Regions from separate parts of the Bacillus sp. N6 genome, predicted to be linked through region 3. Evidence: riboswitches for the same ligand, from Rfam matches in the RefSeq annotation. Region 3 holds a riboswitch; each other region holds the start of a gene.
The links. A riboswitch is a leader RNA that binds a small molecule or an ion and turns the genes downstream of it on or off. The one in region 3 is predicted to bind lysine.
Positions count from the first base shown of each region.

Region 1 (6,514 bases), 1.6 Mb from region 3:
GAAATATAAAAAGTTATACCTACTAAATGCTGGACGAGTAAAAAAACGCTATTCTTTTTCTAGAATCATAGGAAAAGATAGCGTTTTTATTTAATATACTCAAAAACAAAAATCTTTTGGTAAAGTACCATTTTTAATCACCGTTCGTAACCCATGCTTTATAATCCAAGAGTTAATAGGATGCTGTTTATCACGTAATTGCTGTAACCACTGAAAAACGAGTTCTTTATCTTCTTTCGTAATATCGTTAATATGATTGGCTACAGATTTTTGAACATATTTAGAAGGGTCATTCATTAATGGTTCAAGAAGTTGTAAATTGTACTTAAAATCACCTTTTAGAGCTCCTATTTTTTTAGCCCAAGGAAGCCTTGGTCTTGTACCTTCAGAAACTAATCTCCTAATGTGGCTGTTTTCGTCATGAATCCACTGTTGTAATATGTTTAGTGTATCTTCATGGTATGTTTCAAGAAAGGGCCGAATGGCATATTCAGCAGTATTCCTTTTCGTTATTTCATACATTGCATTAAACGAGATTTTAAAATCGTTAAGCCCATATTTTTCAACGTATTTTGCAATAGGCATGTACATATATCCATTTGTAAATGTGCCTACTTCTGTTGTATTTTCTGGTCCTAATGTTTTCAGTAATATATGTATTGCGGCATTAAAATCTTTTTGTAAAGCATTGTGTAATTCATCTGCAATTACTTCAATACGCTGTTTTAACTCTAAATTTTCAACTTTACAAGCTACAGAATCTACAAAGATGCTTTTAGAGAAACAAGGATCGTGTTTACAAATAGAATCAGCTATTTTTTCTGCTAATTCTTCATTAAATAAAAATTTTAACGGAACATATTTACCCATTTTTTCACCTCGGTGGTCAAATGAAAACAATTTTTATTTTTTAATCGACAATCCATAAACCAAAGTCTCACTCGGAGTCGTAACACTAAAACCTGTCGTCTTATAATCAAGTTTCACCGTATCACCAGTGTAGTCTTTCGTGAATGAATCCATTTGTACGATAAGCTCTGCATCTTCATATACAACATCATCTGCGTTATATGTATCCCAAATTAAATCGACATCAACGAAAATACTACAAGAGTTCGTCATTGTTCCTCTAATGCGAACGATTTTTTTATCTTCACGTTCTAATCTATGTATAGCTGCTTTCGCTTCATCAGTAATGCGAATGTTCATTATATCCCAACCTTTATTTATATTTCCTTTATTATTGCAAAAACAGGAGCAATAGGGAAGTAAAGAGGTTTGCAACAAAAAACGAGCAAACAAATTTGTTTGCTCGTTTCACTTTATTTTAGTTCACATTTATCAAGTGGAATCACTTTTGTTTTTTTCGTAAATTTATAACCTAACCATAGTACTAAGAAGAGTGGTAAACCGATGTAAGAAACGAGTACACCGTTCCAATCAATTGCTTCACCCATAAATGCGCCGTAGTTTTGTCCTAAAATTACGATGATACAAAGTGTAAATGCGAAGATTGGACCGAATGGGAACCATTTTGCTCTATATGGTAAGTCATTTAAATCTTTTCCTTGTGCGATATATGCTTTACGGAAACGGTAATGACTAATTGCAATTCCAACCCATGCGATAAAACCAGACATTCCGGATGCGTTTAATAACCAAATGTATACAACACCATCACCGAATAAAGAAGCAATGAAAGCAATACTACCAACAATTGACGTTACGATTAACGCGTTAACAGGTACACCGCGGCTATCTAATTTACCAAGAAACTTTGGTGCTTTTCCTTGGCGTGCTAAATCCCAAAGCATACGAGTTGATGCATACATACCAGAGTTACCAGCAGATAGTACAGCAGTTAAAATAACAGCGTTCATAACAGAAGCAGCAAAGGCAACGCCCGCTTTTTCAAAAATAAGTGTAAACGGACTTACTGTAACATCACTTGCAGCAAGGCTTTCAGTTGTATAAGGAATTAATAAACCGATAACGAGAATCGCAAGGATATAGAATAAAAGAATACGCCAAAAGATTGAACGAATTGCTTTTGGGATATTACGTTCTGGATCAGACGTTTCACCAGCAGCTACTCCTAATAGTTCAGTACCTTGGAATGAGAAACCAGCTGCCATAAACACACCGATAATTGCCATGATACCGCCGTTAAATGGTGCATCTGCAACAGTGAAGTTTTTAAATCCAACCGTTTCACCGCCCATAATTCCAAAAATCATCATGAAACCAACAATTAAAAAGATAATAATCGTAACTACTTTAATAAGTGCGAACCAATATTCAGATTCACCAAACCCTTTAACAGATAAATAGTTTAAAAGGAAAATAATAGCTAAACATAATCCGCTCCAAATAAGAGAAGGGGTATCTGGGAACCAAAATTTCATAATTAATGTTACGGCTGCAAGTTCAGCAGCAATCGTAATTGCCCAGTTATACCAATAGTTCCATCCAAGTGCAAAGCCAAGTGATGGATCAACAAATTTTGTTGCATACGTGCTAAAAGATCCAGTAACAGGCATGTAAGCTGCAAGTTCAGCTAAGCTTGTCATTAAAAAATAAACCATAATTCCAATTGCGGCGTATGCAATTAATGCGCCACCAGGTCCAGCTGTATGGATGACACCACCGCTGGCAAGAAATAGTCCGGTACCAATTGTACCACCGAGAGAAATCATCGTAAGGTGACGAGATTTTAATCCGCGTTTTAATTCACCTTGTCCTTGTGTAGTTTGCGTTTTAGAGGTAGATTGATTTGTTGCGCTATTCATGTTCAACACTCCTTTTCTTGTAGGTTAGGAAGGAGCGGGGGAGAAAAATACAAAAAACCGCCAAAGGAATTTGGCGGAACGTTTCACAAATAACCACCCCATCATACCCTTCCGTTAAGATAGCACCCCACGTTTACACGGTAATTTTGTAAACGTGACAGTTCTGTTCCTTTCGGAGACAGCCCCAGCTCATATTTCCAGAGAAGAAATATAAACTTCGGCAACTTTTCCTTTCAAACGGAGTCAGCTGACATTCTCTGTGTCTCGTCCGTTTTACTATTAAAAGTCGCAACCTCTACCTCATCGGATTGATGAGGATTTATATATTGCTAAGATTTTTAATATATGGCAATTGTAATGACTTTCTGAATATATTGCAAGATATTTTGTTAGGAAAAGTCAAAAAATATCGGTTATTGTATAGGAAACGCTTGCAAAACTCCACCCGAACCTACTATTATGTAGCAATAAGCAAAGAAAAAATTGTTATACAAATGTTTCGCAAAAAATATTGAAAAACCCTCTAAATTAAAAGAAAATTCAGAAAAATATAATTCGACATTCATAATAAAGCCATATTATTTGTTATAATTAGAGTAACGTTTAAGCAAAAAGGGGAAATCAAAATGAAATTAGAAACAGAAAGGCTCTATATAGTGCCGTGTACAGAAGAGAGGATTCAAGTCGCTAACGAGCAAGGATACAATAGCGGCCCGCATATTGTAGGGCATGTAAAGAATGTAAAACAAGATGTGGCTTTATTACCATGGGGGGCGTGGTATGTTCTTCGGAAAGAAGATGATAGCGTTTTAGGTGATATTGGGTTTAAAGGGAAACCAAACGAGAATCAAACAGTGGAAATTGGCTATGGATTTATTGAGAAATATTGGAATATGGGCTATGCAACAGAAGCTGTAAGAGAACTAATCGATTGGGCTTTCAAAACAGGAGAGGTAGAAACAATAATTGCAGAGACACTTCTAGATAATTATAGTTCGATTCGTGTTTTAGAAAAGTTACATATGAAGAGAGTAAATGCTACAGAAACGATGATTAATTGGAAAATAGAAAAATAAAAAATACCGCTCTAAATTGGGCGGTATTTTTTATAGTTATGGTAGCATTTGCTTCTGATCATTTGGATACTCAGCGGTTGATGCGTTAGGACGATTGGAATGATTTCGAACAGCGATGAAAATAGAAATAATAACGACAAGACCAACTGCAACGTAAGAAATTGAAATAATAGTTGGATCCACTTTAAATGTAGTAAGCAGTGTACGTATATTCGTAAAGATAATAAGACCGCCAACTAATACCCCAAGTAAATGTGCTGGAACGATACGAACTAACCATGCAGCAATTGGAGCTGCGACAATACCGCCAAGCATTAACGCAAATACCCAAACCCAGCTTACTTGTTCCCAGCCAAGTGAGATGAAGAAGCCAATTGTTGCAGCGAGTGAAACAGGAAATTCACTCGTATCTACAGATCCAATAACTTTTCTAGCTTCATTTCCTCTTGCTAGAAGAACAGGCGTCGTAATCGGCCCCCAACCACCGCCACCAGTTGAATCAACGAATCCAGCGAATAAACCAAGCGGCACAAGTTGTTTTGCAGACATACGCTTATTTGAAGTGACAATTTGTTTTTGAATGATGAATCGTAATAAAATATAAACCCCTAAAGTAAATAAAAATACGGAAATGTACGGTTTGATTACATCGCCAGGCAAATTACTTAAAAAACATGCCCCAACAAATGCGCCGATTGCCCCAGGTAATGTAAGCCTGGAAACTGTATATTTATCAACGTTTCCAAATTTGATATGAGATGCGCCAGAAGCTGCAGTTGTAACCACTTCAGCTAAATGAACGGACGCGGAAGCTACAGCCGGTGCAATACCAAACATTAATAATAGTGAAGTAGACGTTACCCCATACGCCATTCCAAGTGCTCCATCGATCAATTGAGCGAAAAATCCGATAATAGCAAAGACAATTAATTTCTGCATAAATAATCCCCCTGTAATAATAAATGAAAAAGACACTTTTCCCGTATGAGAAAAGTGCCTTTGGTTTTTCCAATCAGCAATAATTAAATTTGTTTCATTATAATACATATTAATCGTATAAATCAACTAGGTTTTAAAGTTTTTGAATTGAATGAAAGAAAAATAAAATATACAATAAAAGGATGGAGAGAAAGGGGAGAAAGACATGTTACGATTTGATCATCTCGTTCACACAGTTCATGGTACACCGGAGGAAGCGGCAAAACAAATGCAGGAACTTGGATTTCATACTGTATTAGGCGGAGAGCATACGAACTGGGGTACTTGGAATAGTTTAAGTTATTTTGACTTATCATACATAGAATTTTTAGCAGTTCAACATGAAGAAAAAGCGAAAGAAGCAGAAAATCCATTAGTACAAGAAACAGTGGTGAAACTACAAAATGGAGAAGGAATGCTACAAATCGCAATCCGAACAGATGCAATTGAGGAGCTAGTAGTTAACTTTAAGAAGCACGGCTTACATACGATAGGGCCATTTGAAGGGAAACGCATGAGAAAAGATGGCCGGCTTTTAGAATGGAAAATGTTATTTGTTAAGCAAGAAGAGAAAGGACTGAAATTACCTTTCTTTATACAGTGGAATGAAACGGACGAAGAAAGAAGAAATGATCTACGTAACATTGGAACGATTACGGAACATAAAAACAAAGTACAACAAATTGAAACGATCCATTATGCAGTGAAAAACGTTCGAGAAACGGTGCGGAAATGGAAAGAAGTAATGGGACTATCTACAAGCTCAGTTGTGAAAAATGAAAAATGGAATGCTGAGTGTCAAAGTGTAGTGTTTGGAGATATTCATGTACAGTTTTGTGAACCGATTGAAGAAGGGCTAGTGCTAGAACATTTGAATAAGAATGGCGAAAATCCATTTGCAGTAGAGTTTACAGGTGGAAATAAACGAGAGCATGAAGTGCTAGGTAGTTTGTACATATATTAATAGAGGTGAATGTTGTGGAAGAAATGCTTAGAGAGATAGAGAGAAAACTAGAATGGCCTCGTATGTTAAAAGCGACTGTTATTTCAAAAGGCTTTTCATTCGATGAGAAATATAAAATTGAATTAGAGAGTGGGGCCTCGTATTTTATTAAAGTATGCGATTCATCATATTTTGAACGGAAGCAGGAAGAATATGAATATATGCAGCAGCTAGATTCTTTACATATTCCTATGCCAAAATTAATTCATTTTATTAGTCTTACTAAATTCAATAAATGTGTACAAGTTTTTGAATGGATTGATGGATTAGATGGTGAAGATATATTAAGAACGTTGTCTACAGAAGAGCAGTATAGGGCTGGAAAAAAGGCTGGAGAAGTACTAAAAAAGATTCATTTAGTTGAAAAAGAAGATAAAAGTAATTCATGGGAAATGTCTATATGGAGTAAATATGAGAGATACTTAGAAGCGTTGAAAGAATATGAAGTAGACTTTTTTCGTTTAAATACAGTGATAGATTTTGTAGGAAATCATAAAGATTTATTAAAAAATCGTCCCATCGTATTTTTACATGACGATTTTCATCCGGCTAATATAATGATTGACCAAAATGAGTTTCGGGCTGTCATTGATTTTGCTAGATTCGATATTGGTGATCCTATTCATGATTTTTATAAAGTAGCACTATTTACAACGAATATAAGCAAA
Region 1 covers NZ_CM127843.1:2,972,203-2,978,716, reverse strand. The annotation lists gene ACUXVC_RS15345 (DNA alkylation repair protein) at 100-870, opposite strand; gene ACUXVC_RS15340 (iron-sulfur cluster biosynthesis family protein) at 904-1,209, opposite strand; gene ACUXVC_RS15335 (amino acid permease) at 1,323-2,789, opposite strand; lysine riboswitch at 2,902-3,095, opposite strand; gene ACUXVC_RS15330 (GNAT family N-acetyltransferase) at 3,416-3,865, shown strand; gene ACUXVC_RS15325 (sulfite exporter TauE/SafE family protein) at 3,902-4,804, opposite strand; gene ACUXVC_RS15320 (VOC family protein) at 5,010-5,807, shown strand; gene ACUXVC_RS15315 (aminoglycoside phosphotransferase family protein) at 5,822-6,514, shown strand, end outside.
Region 1: it holds a riboswitch for lysine, as region 3 does, so the genes downstream of both, ACUXVC_RS15335 (amino acid permease) here and lysA (diaminopimelate decarboxylase) in region 3, are expected to answer to the same signal.

Region 2 (6,514 bases), 320 kb from region 3:
GTATCAATCATTAATGACAGTAAGAGAGACTCAAATCGCAATTAAGGAAGTTAAAACATTTTTCGAGGACCAATTAGCAAAACGCCTTGAACTATTCCGCGTATCTGCACCATTATTCGTAACGAAAAAATCAGGATTAAACGATCACCTAAACGGTGTAGAACGTCCAATTGAATTTGATATGTTACATTCAGGAGAAGAATTAGAAATTGTTCATTCACTAGCGAAATGGAAACGATTTGCATTACATGAATACGGATATGAAGCTGGTGAAGGTTTATATACAAACATGAACGCGATTCGTCGTGATGAAGAACTTGATGCAACGCATTCCATTTATGTTGACCAATGGGATTGGGAAAAAATCGTTCAAAAAGAATGGCGTACTGTTGAATACTTACAAAAAACAGTACAAACAATTTATGGAATATTCAAAGATTTAGAAGATCATTTATTTGAAAAATATCCGTTCCTTGGAAAGTATTTACCAGAAGAGATTGTTTTCATTACTTCCCAAGAACTAGAAGATAAATATCCAGAATTAACACCGAAAGATCGTGAACACGCAATTGCAAAAGAACACGGTGCAGTCTTTATTATTGGAATTGGTGATGCACTTCGTTCAGGTGAAAAGCATGACGGACGCGCGGCTGATTATGACGATTGGAAATTAAACGGGGACATTTTATTCTGGCACCCAGTACTACAATCTTCATTTGAATTATCATCAATGGGAATTCGTGTTGATAGTAAATCGCTTGATGAGCAGTTAACGAAAACTGGTGAAGACTTCAAACGTGAGTATGATTTCCATAAAGGTATACTAGAAGACGTACTACCATTAACAATCGGCGGTGGCATTGGACAATCAAGAATGTGCATGTACTTCTTACGTAAAGCTCATATCGGTGAAGTTCAATCTTCTGTATGGCCTGACGATTTACGTGCAGCTTGCAAGAAAGAAAACATTCATTTGTTTTAATAGAAGTAAGAGAGGGTAGCTCAAAGAGTTATCCTCTCTTTTTATTGTGTAAACGAATGGTTTACAGTGAATTTTACTAATGGTTTCTTTCTATTACATCTCTTTTTATGTAATAATTTGTTAAAGGAGGGGACGTTATGAGCATAGGAGAGCAGCTAAAAAAACTACGAGAATCAAAGGGGTTTTCGCAAGAGGATGTTGCTAAAAAGATTGGTGTGACGAGGCAAGCAGTGTACAAATGGGAAAATGATAAAAGTTATCCTGATATTGATAATCTAATTTTACTAAGCGAAATGTACAATGTTACGCTTGATGAGTTAATAAAAGGGAAACAGAATATTAAAGAAAAAATACATATTGATGAAGAAGATGAGGATTTTGAGAAAGAGAATGATTTTGGTTTTTATATTGGGTTTGGATTGCTAATTATGAGTGCATGCATTGATTATGAAGGAATACAAGTATTTGTATTAGGAGTTGCACTATTCATGATGGTTTTTTATTCGAATGTGAAGAAAGTTATTTTGAATGAATATAAATCGTTTTTTCAAGAGAAAGAGCGAAAAGATATATGTGATAAAAAGTGAGAAGAGTTAGTTATATTTCCTAGGAAAGGGTATAACGAATATTTTTATTGTATTATAATGACTTTAGGATATTTGTAATATGAAAGCTATTTGGGTAGATCCTTGAAATCTATATGTAAAATGATAATAAAGTTATTTAATTTTAAAAGCTCAAACAAGCATAACCCCGTTCTAAATTTAGGACGGGGTTGAAAATATAATAATAAAATCGCTTAAGAGTCTACGTTTTATTCAATGATAGTGCCTTTTTACAAAACTTCACTTGCTTATTTATTACCGAGTTCTTCCGCTAAACCGATTAAAATTCCTTCCACTCCACGAATGTAGCAGAGACGATACGAGTTCTCGTACTGAACTACTTCACCAACGAGCTCTGCACCATGCTTAGTGAGTCTGGATACCATTTCGTCAATATCTTGAACGGTGAACATGACGCGTAGATAACCGAGGGCGTTTACAGGAGCATTTCGGTGATCTGCTATAGTAGGAGGGGTGAGAAATCGCGAAAGTTCAATTCGGTTGTGGCCATCTGGAGTGACCATCATAGCAATCTCTACGCACTGAGAGCCGAGTCCAGTTACGCGACCAGCCCATTCACCTTCGACATTGGCTCGCCCTTCGAGGTTCAAGCCAATTTCCTCGAAGAAAGAGATTGCGTTATCAAGAGATTCTACAACGATGCTGACATTGTCCATTCGTAGTAATTTGTTTTTTGCCATAGTCTTATCTCCTTATGTATAAAAGTTCATTATTTAATCATCCTCATAATTATACTACTAAGTAGTCACAAATTCCTTTCAGTCAAAAGCACCTTGTCACAGTATAGGAAAAATTGACAAGGTGTTTTTTTATATGTCATATAGCATCTTGTTAACGAACAGCCTTTATTTAATAGGAAGGAAGTAGATTAATATGATTTTTTTATAAGTGTTACTGAGCATATCAAATTAGCTCATTTGCACTAAAGGCTCAATTTTCGCCATAAATGATTGATGCAGTGCCTCAACACCTGTTACTAAATGAAGGCGGTCAATAACGACAGACACTTTAATTTCTGATGTACTTACCATTTTAATATGAATATCTTCTTCTTTTAAAGTAGTAAACATATTTGCAGCGACACCAGGGTTAGATACCATGCCAGATCCTACGATTGATACTTTTGCTAAGTGATTTTCATGTTCTACAGATTCGTAGTGAAGAGTTTCTTGATTTTGTTCCAAAACTTTTAAAGTTTCTCTTAAATCATTCGAGTGAATGGAGAAAGAGAGATGTACAGTTCCTTCATTTGTAATACTTTGAATGATGATATCTACATTAATATGTGCCGCTGCTAATGTAGAGAAAACTGTTGAAAGCGAGCCTTGTTCTAGTCCTTTAATTGTGACACGTGTAATGTTATCCTCAAATGCAATACCTTTAACGATTGATTGTTGTTCCATGTTACATTCTCCTTTTACAATTGTTCCGTTTTCTTGTTCCATACTTGAGCGAACTTCTAAAATGACATTATGATTTTTAGCAAACTCAACAGCACGCGGGTGTAATACACCAGCACCGAGGTTTGCAAGTTCTAACATTTCGTCATAAGAAATTTCATCTAATTTATAAGCATCTTTTACAACTCGTGGATCCGTCGTATATACGCCGGTCACATCTGTGTAAATATCACATTTTTTTGCGTTTAGTGCAGCAGCTAATGCGACAGCAGTTGTATCAGAACCGCCTCGTCCAAGCGTTGTAATTTCAAAATCTTCACTGACTCCTTGGAAACCAGCTACAATAACAATCGTGCCTTTAGTAAGATAAGACTGAATTCGATCTGTATTAATTTCAGTAATCCGTGCACTACTATGTACAGATTCTGTCGTAATACCAGCTTGCCATCCTGTTAATGAAATCGCGTTATACCCTTTTACTTGTAGTGCCATCGTTAATAATGAAATAGTTACTTGCTCTCCTGTCGATAGAAGCATATTCATTTCGCGTTTACTTGGATTTTCTGTAATTGCGTTAGCGAGTGCGACAAGTTCATCCGTGCTTTTTCCCATTGCTGAAACGACAGAGACAACGCTATGACCTCGTTCATATTCTTCAATAATTAAATTTGCTACATGTTGAATGCGCTCGACGCTTCCGACAGAAGTGCCACCAAATTTTTGAACAATTGTTTCCATTACAAATTCCTTCTTTCGTCTATTTTTAAGAATAGATTAGGAAATATATAAATCCCAATACTCCTGTAGTTACCATAAAGACAAACAAAAAACACCATCTCAAATAAGTGAGGATGGTGCTGTTACAGGAAAAGGGAAACAGAAAACGGAGCTAATAAAAAAACCGCCAAAAAAGGAATATCATAAAAAATGATATCTCTTTTTTGTAGATAGCTCTTCATACGTACACGTCTGTACATATGACAGTTCTGTTTCTATTCGAAAACAGCCCCAATTGATAAATGCAGAGAAACTTATCAATTTCGGCAATACTTCCTTTCATCTAAGTTCATAGACATCTCTGTGTCTCCATTAGAATACTCATAAGTATCGCAACCTCTATCTCACGTTTTAGGCGAGAGTGTTTGATTTATGAAGTTGTTGGTAACATTTGTTTTATAATAATTTAAATTTTTCGGGGAATCAAGTGTTTTATATATATTTTAAAAATTCTTTCTTTTTTCTGAGGAAGTTTGTGAAAAATGTAGCAAAATAAATTCATTGCATGTACATTAAACTTATAGTGCATAGGAGGTGGGAGAATGAAAAGGAAACAGCCTATTTATGTTGCGACAAAAATGAACACGACGATGGGAAAATTATGGGAATATACGCAAGAACCAGATATACATACGGAGTGGGATGCTCGCTTTACTGAAATTTCGTATTTAGAGAAAAAAGAAGGAGAACCACAGAAGTTTTTGTATAAAACAAAGATTGGATTTGGGCTTGAAATAGCTGGAGAAGGGGAATCAATAGGTGAAATAAGAAAAGAAACTGGTGAAAGAATTTCTTCTTTAAAATTTTGGACGGATAATACATTATCTCTTATTCAAATAGGACGTGGTTATTGGAAGTATACGCCGAATAAAGAATACATCCATTTTGAGACACAATATGATTATGATACAAGATTTGGTCGTATAGGAAATGTGATAGATTCCTATATTTTTCGTCCGTTATTAGGTTGGGCGACTGCTTGGAGTTTTGATGCCTTAAAATTATGGTTAGAAAAGGGGCTTCATCCTAGGTTACTAATTAGAAGAACAATGACGTATTGGCTCGTATGTTTTTTATTTGCTTTTGTATGGATATATCAAGGGATAGTGCCAAAACTACTTTTTACTCATTTAGAAGAAGTAAAGATGCTTTCTGTATTAATCGGTTCAAATGAAAATAGTGTATATATACTTAAAATAATTGGGGTGTTAGAAATAATTTTCGGTGTTGTATGGCTGTTGCCAATAACAAAACGAAAATTATTTATACTGCATATTATTGTATTACTAGTTTTAACATTAGCGGCAGGATTTACGAATATTGCAAGCTTTACAGGGCCGTTTAATCCGATTACATTAAATGTTCTTCTAATGGGGTTATCAATTGTCGGTTATATAAATAGTTTCGATTTACCAAGAGCGAAAAATTGCAATAGGGCGAGAAAGGGATAAGTGTATGGCTAATATATATGAACGATTATTAGGGGATACCTATAAAAATCTTCATCCTGAATTGCAGAAGCGTTATGCGATTACAGAAGAGAATAGTTTTACAGGTGAAGGAAAGATGGATGAAATTTACGGTGGCTCTTTTTTCGTGAAATTTATATTAAAAATTGCATCGAAGTTTCGAATGTTTTTCTCGGAACGAGGAGAGGAAATTCCATTTACGATACAAAACATAGCTGAGCGAGATGAATATGGACAAGAATTAGTAAGGTGGAACCGTACTTTTTATTTTCATAATAAGAAAAGATATTTTAACGCAGTTATGCAATTGGATGGAAACGAAAATGAAATTGTAGATTATTTTGGCGAACCACATATACTCGTTTCTACACTGCATTTTCATATCGATGAGTTAGGGGCAATGCATATTTCTTCAAAGAAACAATGGTTTTATATGTTTGGAAGAAAAATGCCGTTACCAAAATTTTTGTATGGTGAAGCAAAAATTGTTGAAAGTTATGATGCAACACTACAGTGTTTTCGAATTCATGTACAAGTACGAAACCCGTTAATTGGCTCGCTTTTTTCATATAAGGGAACATTTGTGGAAAGGAAATAAACGATATGAAAAATATAATATTTGGGCTTGCTTGTTATGTTGTTTTTCTAATATATGAGTGGTCGAATATAAATCCTGTTGAAGCAATTATATTATTATCTGTTTTATTATTTATACCAATGTCACTTTGTATTATTGATAAAAGAAAAAGAGATGAATCGTATTTATTATTTTATAAATTCGTATCGTTTTTATATCCAATCGCAGCAATTTGTGCAATGCTAGCTTTCGTCACAAATTACAATGTATTTGCGCTAGTTTGGTTTGTATATACAGGAATTGTTGCGTTATTTGGTGTAAGTAGATTGCTAGAAAGAGGATGGAAGCCGTTAGAAGAGATCGCCATAGATAGTGCGTTTATTTATTTGTTTTTAGGTGGTTTTTGGTTTTTTGCTTCAGTAGCAACACTTTCAATTATGCATTTTAGCTCTGACATTGTTTTACTCACAGCAGCGCATTTTCATTATTCGGCGTTTCTATTGCCATTATCAGCTGGTTTAATAGGGAGAAAAAGAGAAAAGAGAAGTAAAGTATATGATGCTATTATGTTTATCATCATGATTTCACCTATGACAGTTGCAATAGGAATTACATACTCAAGAGTATTTGAATTTTTTGCAGTGTTCCTATATTTATGTGCGATTTATGGGTATGGATTTTAC
Region 2 covers NZ_CM127843.1:1,701,515-1,708,028, forward strand. The annotation lists gene asnA (aspartate--ammonia ligase) at 1-982, shown strand, start outside; gene ACUXVC_RS08900 (helix-turn-helix domain-containing protein) at 1,120-1,569, shown strand; gene ACUXVC_RS08905 (VOC family protein) at 1,836-2,288, opposite strand; gene ACUXVC_RS08910 (aspartate kinase) at 2,517-3,746, opposite strand; lysine riboswitch at 3,949-4,135, opposite strand; gene ACUXVC_RS08915 (DoxX-like family protein) at 4,328-5,236, shown strand; gene ACUXVC_RS08920 (DUF4166 domain-containing protein) at 5,241-5,852, shown strand; gene ACUXVC_RS08925 (YndJ family protein) at 5,858-6,514, shown strand, end outside.
Region 2: it holds a riboswitch for lysine, as region 3 does, so the genes downstream of both, ACUXVC_RS08910 (aspartate kinase) here and lysA (diaminopimelate decarboxylase) in region 3, are expected to answer to the same signal.

Region 3 (6,514 bases):
TTTACTAATTCGTTTACTGTGCTCATTTTCTATATCCCCTCTTAGCTTTATTTCAAGATTCATCTTATTGATAATGAAGACCACATTCGGTTTTCACTTTCCCAGCCCATCTACCATCTCTTGAATCGCCACCATCCCCTACAGGTAAAGTACATTTCTCACACCCAATACTTGGATAGCCAACATCATGCAACGGGTTATACGGCAAGCTATGTTTGTATACATATCGCCAAACTTCTTTCCACGTCCAATGAATAAGTGGACAAACTTTAATAGATTGAAAACGATGATCTTGATTTATAAACTTTGTATGCTTACGTGTTTCTGATTGTTCCCTTCTTAAGCCCGATATCCATGCTTTTTCCACGACTAATGATTTTTCTAAAGGTGAAATTTTTCTAATCTTACAACAAAGATTCGGATTGCTCTCCCACAGTTTTTCACCATGCAACTTCGCCTGTTCATCAAGTGTAAGTTCTGGCTGCTTTTCTATAATATTCAATGAAGGAAATCGTTCCCTCACTCTTTGAATTAATTCATATGTTTCTTGAAAATGAACATTTGTATCCAAAAATACAACTTTAGCAGATGGATTTACTTGGTTTATAAGGTGCAGCAATACCATACCTTCCACCCCAAAGCTACATGCGTAGACGATTTCATCTTTATACTCTTCATAAGCCCAATTTAATACTGATAACGCGCCTTTTGTTTCATCTTCTTCCGAAAACGAAACAACATTTTCTTCCCACGTTTCATACGTCAACATGTTTTTTCCCCCTGTAAAAGCAAAAAGACGGTTTTAACCTAATGAAAATAGGTTAAAACCGCCTCTAGTTTTTCTAGTCAGCGCTTTTCACTTTAAACGTACTTTTTCACTTTTCTCTAACTGAATTACTTTTCCATCTTGCACAACAATTGTAATTGAGCCATATTTCATATCAGCAAGCATCGCTTCAATCTTCTCGGATACTTCATCAAAATGTTCCCGTACACCCACGCGAACAGCCCCCCTTTTTATTCATAAAAAAAATCTTTCCCATTTCGAAAAGACTGTTCGGTAATATATTTTACCTTATCTTTCAAAATGGATTCCATTTTGCTGGATTTAGCACCTTGCTTTCTATAAGCAGGTTGCCGAGCTTCTTCGGGCCAGTTCCCTCCGCTTCTCTTGATAAGCTTTGTATTTGTATTTTATCACAATTCTGATTTTTTTCAATCCTAGTTTTCCGATATATTTTAATTATTTTATTTTACAAAAAAGGAATTGCCCATCCGAACAACTCCTTTTTCTATTTAAACAAGCTCTTTAATACGTATGCGATCGTTCCCAATAATATTTTCATATGTTTCGCGTTCCACAACTACTTGCGATGTTCCGCCTTTTGCAAAGACAACGGCTGGTCTTCGAATCCGATTGTAATTATTCGCCATCGAGTACCCGTAGGCTCCTGTACAGGAAACTGCTAGTAAATCAGCAGAAGCGACTTTCGGTAAATGAATATCCCAAATCAACATATCTCCGCTCTCACAACATTTCCCCGCAATCGAAACGAGTTCCTCATTCTCATCATTCCCTCGATTCGCTAACATTGCTTCATAACGCGCACTATATAAAGCAGGTCTTAAATTATCTGTCATTCCACCATCGACTGATACATATTTCCGAATACCAGGAATATCTTTCACAGATCCAACTGTATAAATTGTTGTCCCAGCATCACCTACAATGCTACGGCCTGGTTCAATCCATATTTCTGGCAATGGATATTCACATACAGTAAATTGTTCTCTCACTGCACTTGTTACAGCTCGCACATATGTCTCAAGAGTTAACGGTGTATCCGACTCTGTGTAGCGTATTCCAAATCCCCCGCCTACATTTAACACTTTTACTACATAGTTTGTTTGCTCTCTCACTTCTTCTAAAAATTGGCGAAGAACTTCAATCGCTCGAACAAAGCCAGCTGTTTCAAATATTTGCGATCCGATATGTGAATGAATCCCTAGCACATTATAATTGGATTTTTGTAAAGCAAATCCAATTGCCTGCATCGCTTGACCGTTTGAAACGCCAAATCCAAATTTCGAATCATCTTGGCCTGTTGTAATATATTCATGTGTGTGCGCCTCTACTCCAGGCGTTACACGAATTAATATGTTCACAAACTTTCCATGTTGCATCGCTAAATCGTGTAAAACTTCTAATTCAAAGAAATTATCTACGACAAAACAACCGATATTCGCCTGAAGAGCCATCACTATCTCTTCTTCTGTTTTATTATTTCCATGAAAATGAATACGTGATGCTGGAAATCCTGCTTGGAGCGCAGTATATAATTCTCCTCCAGAAACAACGTCTAATGACATATTCTCTTCACGAGCTACTCGGCACATCTCCATGCACAAGAACGCCTTGCTTGCATATGCTACTTGATAAGAGAAACCACTTTCTTTAAAAGCACGATGAAATGCTCGGCATTTTCCTCGAATAGACTCTTCATCGTATACATAAAGTGGTGTTCCGTATTGCTTTGCTAGCTGCGTCGTATCGCACCCTCCAATTTCTAAGTGTCCTTGCCCATTAATTCGGCTTGTGCCGTGTAAATACATTTAAATTCCTCCCTTATTTCCTCTAAAACTCATAACCCCAATCTTCTATTCATTGCAGCACGCTTTTAGATAGACAAAAAACGCGCGGAACAATGTTCACACGCGTTTCTTATTAGGAAAAATATATATTGAAAAAATAAACGAGTTGTTATCTCCTCAAAATAAGAAACCGCATCAACATCTCCAAATAGCTCTCCATAAAATAAATCTTATGACAGTACTACATTTATTCAATGTAGTCCCAATATATGAATAAGATGGTTATTCTTATATTTCGGCAATAGTCCCTTTCAGCCTATGATCACAGATTCCATGAAATCTCCCATAGCTTACTCTTTCCTATCGCGGCCTCTACCTTTGAGAGTAGATGAGGTAAGTCTATTTAATTTTCAAACATCTAATTGTTGCTATTAACAATACCAAAGGACCATTTTATTTGTCAAACAATTTTTTATATTGTTTTTTTACAGTTTAATTTTGTATCATTTGGTAAGCGCTTTACTGAAATCTTTTTCACTTCCCATTCGCCTTCTTCGTTATTAAATGTAATCGTTACCTTCTCAAATGGGGGAGCAATTTTCCCAGCAACACGTTCATACTTTGTCACTTCAATACTTGCTTGAAATAAATATGTACCGCTATACACTTTTTTTAAACTAATAATTTTAGGACATTGATACGGTTTCAAACTTCCATATTGTTTTTCAATTGCTTTATTTATTTTTGGAAATAAAACAGAATAAAGTGCATCTTCCATAAGAGGTGCATCATATTGAGCTATTGACACACTCGGTGAGGTAAAAAGTATAACACTACTACATGCTATAAAATATAATAATTTTCGCATTATAACCTCCGTATTATCACGCGATTCTTTCTGCGTACGATAATTATCATACATAGAAATTCTGTTTTATTGTCTCCCACCACTCTTTTTCTACTCGATTATTATAAAAAAGCCCACAACTCTCTTTTATTTTCGTATAATGATACTCATAGTATAATAATCATAATAACAAAGGACTGTTCGTATATATAAAATGAGTCGTTAAGCAAACTGACTCACAAGAACTGTCATGCTTTTTAGGAGAGGAGTATATTATGCTACAACATCTGTTTCCAAAACTGCGATTTGCACTCGTTGCAGTCGTTTTACTATGGATTAAAACATATATTGTGTACAAGCTAGCATTTGATATTAAAATTGATAATTTCTTTGAAGAATTCATGCTTTTTATTAATCCACTAGCTGCGTTACTTTTATTTTTCGGCTTAGCTTTACTTGCATCTAAGCACCGAAACCGAATTATAATTGGAATCAGTTTTATACTGTCATTTATTTTATTTGGAAACGCAATGTTTTATGGATTCTATAACGATTTCGTTACTTTCCCGGTTTTATTCCAAACAAACAATATGGCTGATTTAGGGACAAGTATAAAAGAACTCTTTACGTACAAAACATTACTTTTATTTGCAGATGCAATTATTTTAATGTTTATTTCGCGTAAATTCCCATCATTTGGCGACAAAACACCACTTTCCCGCTCAGAGAAGCGAACTTTCTTTAGCGGTGTAACAGCTTTATTAGCACTACAAATTGTTGTATCAGTTATTTATAAACCACAAATGTTCTCGCGCTCATTTGACCGTCAAACTGTCGTAAAGAATTTAGGTTTATACACATATCATCTATTTGATATTACACTTCAATCCAAGTCTTCAGCTGAGCGTGTATTTGCAAGTGGGGATGGATTTTCTGAAATCAAAAACTATACAGACTCAAAAGACAAACAAGTTGATAAAAACTTATTTGGAGCTGCAAAAGGTAAAAATGTAATTTTAATTTCAATGGAATCTACACAAAGCTTTGTTATTAATAAAAAAATAAATGGAAAAGAAATTACCCCATTTTTAAATGAATTTATTAAGGATAGTTTCTATTTCGATAACTTCTATCATCAAACTGGACAAGGCAAAACTTCTGATGCTGAATTTATCGTTGAAAACTCACTTTATCCGCTAGATCGTGGTTCTGTATTCTTTACTCATGCAACAAACGAATACACAGCGACACCAGAACAATTAAAGAAATACGGATATTCTTCTGCCGTCTTCCATTCAAATGATAAAACGTTTTGGAATCGGGATGTAATGTATCCTGCGCTTGGATATGATCGTTACTTTAATTTAAATGATTACGCAGGAACGGAACAAATGTCTGTCGGTTGGGGATTAAAAGATAAACAGTTCTTTGAACAATCTATTCCAAAGTTAAAATCTTTACCGCAACCGTTCTATACAAAATTTATTACATTAACAAATCATTTTCCGTTTCTTCTAAATCCGGAAGACCAATATGTTGATGAATTCAACTCAGAAAGTGGTGTTGTAAACCGCTACTTCCCAACTGTTCGTTACACAGATGAAGCTCTTAAATTATTTATTAAACAATTAAAAGAAGAAGGACTGTATGATAATTCCGTTATTGTCATTTATGGTGATCATTATGGTATTTCCGAAAACCATAATGCAGCTATGGCACAGTTCCTAGGAAAAGATACTATTACACCATTCGATTCTATGCAATTACAACGAGTTCCTCTTATTATTCATGTGCCTGGTCAAGAAGGAAAAGTTGTTTCTAAAGTATCTGGTCAAATTGATATTAAACCAACGCTCCTTCATTTACTTGGTATTAAAACAAATAAATCCGTTGAATTTGGAACTGACTTATTTATTAAAGAAAAAGACCCGCTTATGGTAATGCGTGATGGTAGCTTTGTTTCTGAAGAGTATGTTTATACAAAAAATATGTGCTACAAAAGAAGTACGGGTGAAGAAGCTGATATGACGCTATGTCAGCCGTATATTGAAAAAGCAAAAACAGAATTAAAACTCTCCGATAAATTAATTTATGGAGATTTATTACGTTTCGATCCTAATAATCAATATAAAACTGGAACGATGACAACGAAATTTGAATAGTAAAGGAAGCAACTTTATACAAGTTGCTTCCTCTTTTTATTTTCACTTAATTTTTAAATCATCCTTCTATGAAATCTTTCACAAATTGGTAATTTCTTTCGTATGAGGAATAAATTTATGGTATGATAAAATAAGTAAACTTTCATACACTAATTAAGAATTTATTACAGAAAGCAAGGGATCAGATTTTGTATAGAGCAGCTATTCCAAACTTATTTACGCTCGGAAATTTATATAGCGGATTTTTATCAATCGGCTATGCATCTTTAGGATATTATAAATCAGCTGCTATTTTAGTACTTATCGGGATGATGTTAGATAGTCTTGATGGTCGTGTTGCTCGTTTATTACGTGTTGATTCACAAATGGGAAAAGAGCTCGACTCGCTTGCAGATGTCGTAACATTTGGTGCAGCACCTGCTGTTTTAATGTATTACACATCTTTCTCAAACTACGGAATCATCGGATTATACATAGCGGGATTATTCCCTCTTTTCGGAGCATATCGTTTAGCACGATTTAATGTAACACCATCTTCTACTTCAATGAAATATTTCACTGGAGTACCGATTACAGCAGCGGGAGGGCTTGTTGCTTTCTTAACATTATTTTCACATACCATTCCAAAAATCGTTCTTATTACCGTATTTGTAACGTTCGCATTTTTAATGGTGAGCCGCATTCGTATCCCAAGTTTAAAAGATGTACCAATTCCACGATATAGCATCATTATTACACTATTTTTAGTTGGAATCATTATTACAATGTATCAAACAGGATTTGGCAATTTTTCTGTTTTCTTATTCATTGCCATTCCACTATATATTTTGTACATGTTATCTCAATTCATTAGACAAAGACCGTCTAAAAAAGCGAATAAAGAAAAATAAGAAAACCTTCCGAGTCCGGAAGG
Region 3 covers NZ_CM127843.1:1,377,031-1,383,544, reverse strand. The annotation lists gene sat (sulfate adenylyltransferase) at 1-26, opposite strand, end outside; gene ACUXVC_RS07210 (phosphoadenylyl-sulfate reductase) at 65-769, opposite strand; gene ACUXVC_RS07205 (YezD family protein) at 857-1,000, opposite strand; SAM riboswitch class I at 1,073-1,181, opposite strand; gene lysA (diaminopimelate decarboxylase) at 1,297-2,613, opposite strand; lysine riboswitch at 2,794-2,975, opposite strand; gene ACUXVC_RS07195 (DUF3888 domain-containing protein) at 3,065-3,460, opposite strand; gene ACUXVC_RS07190 (LTA synthase family protein) at 3,715-5,601, shown strand; gene pssA (CDP-diacylglycerol--serine O-phosphatidyltransferase) at 5,790-6,491, shown strand.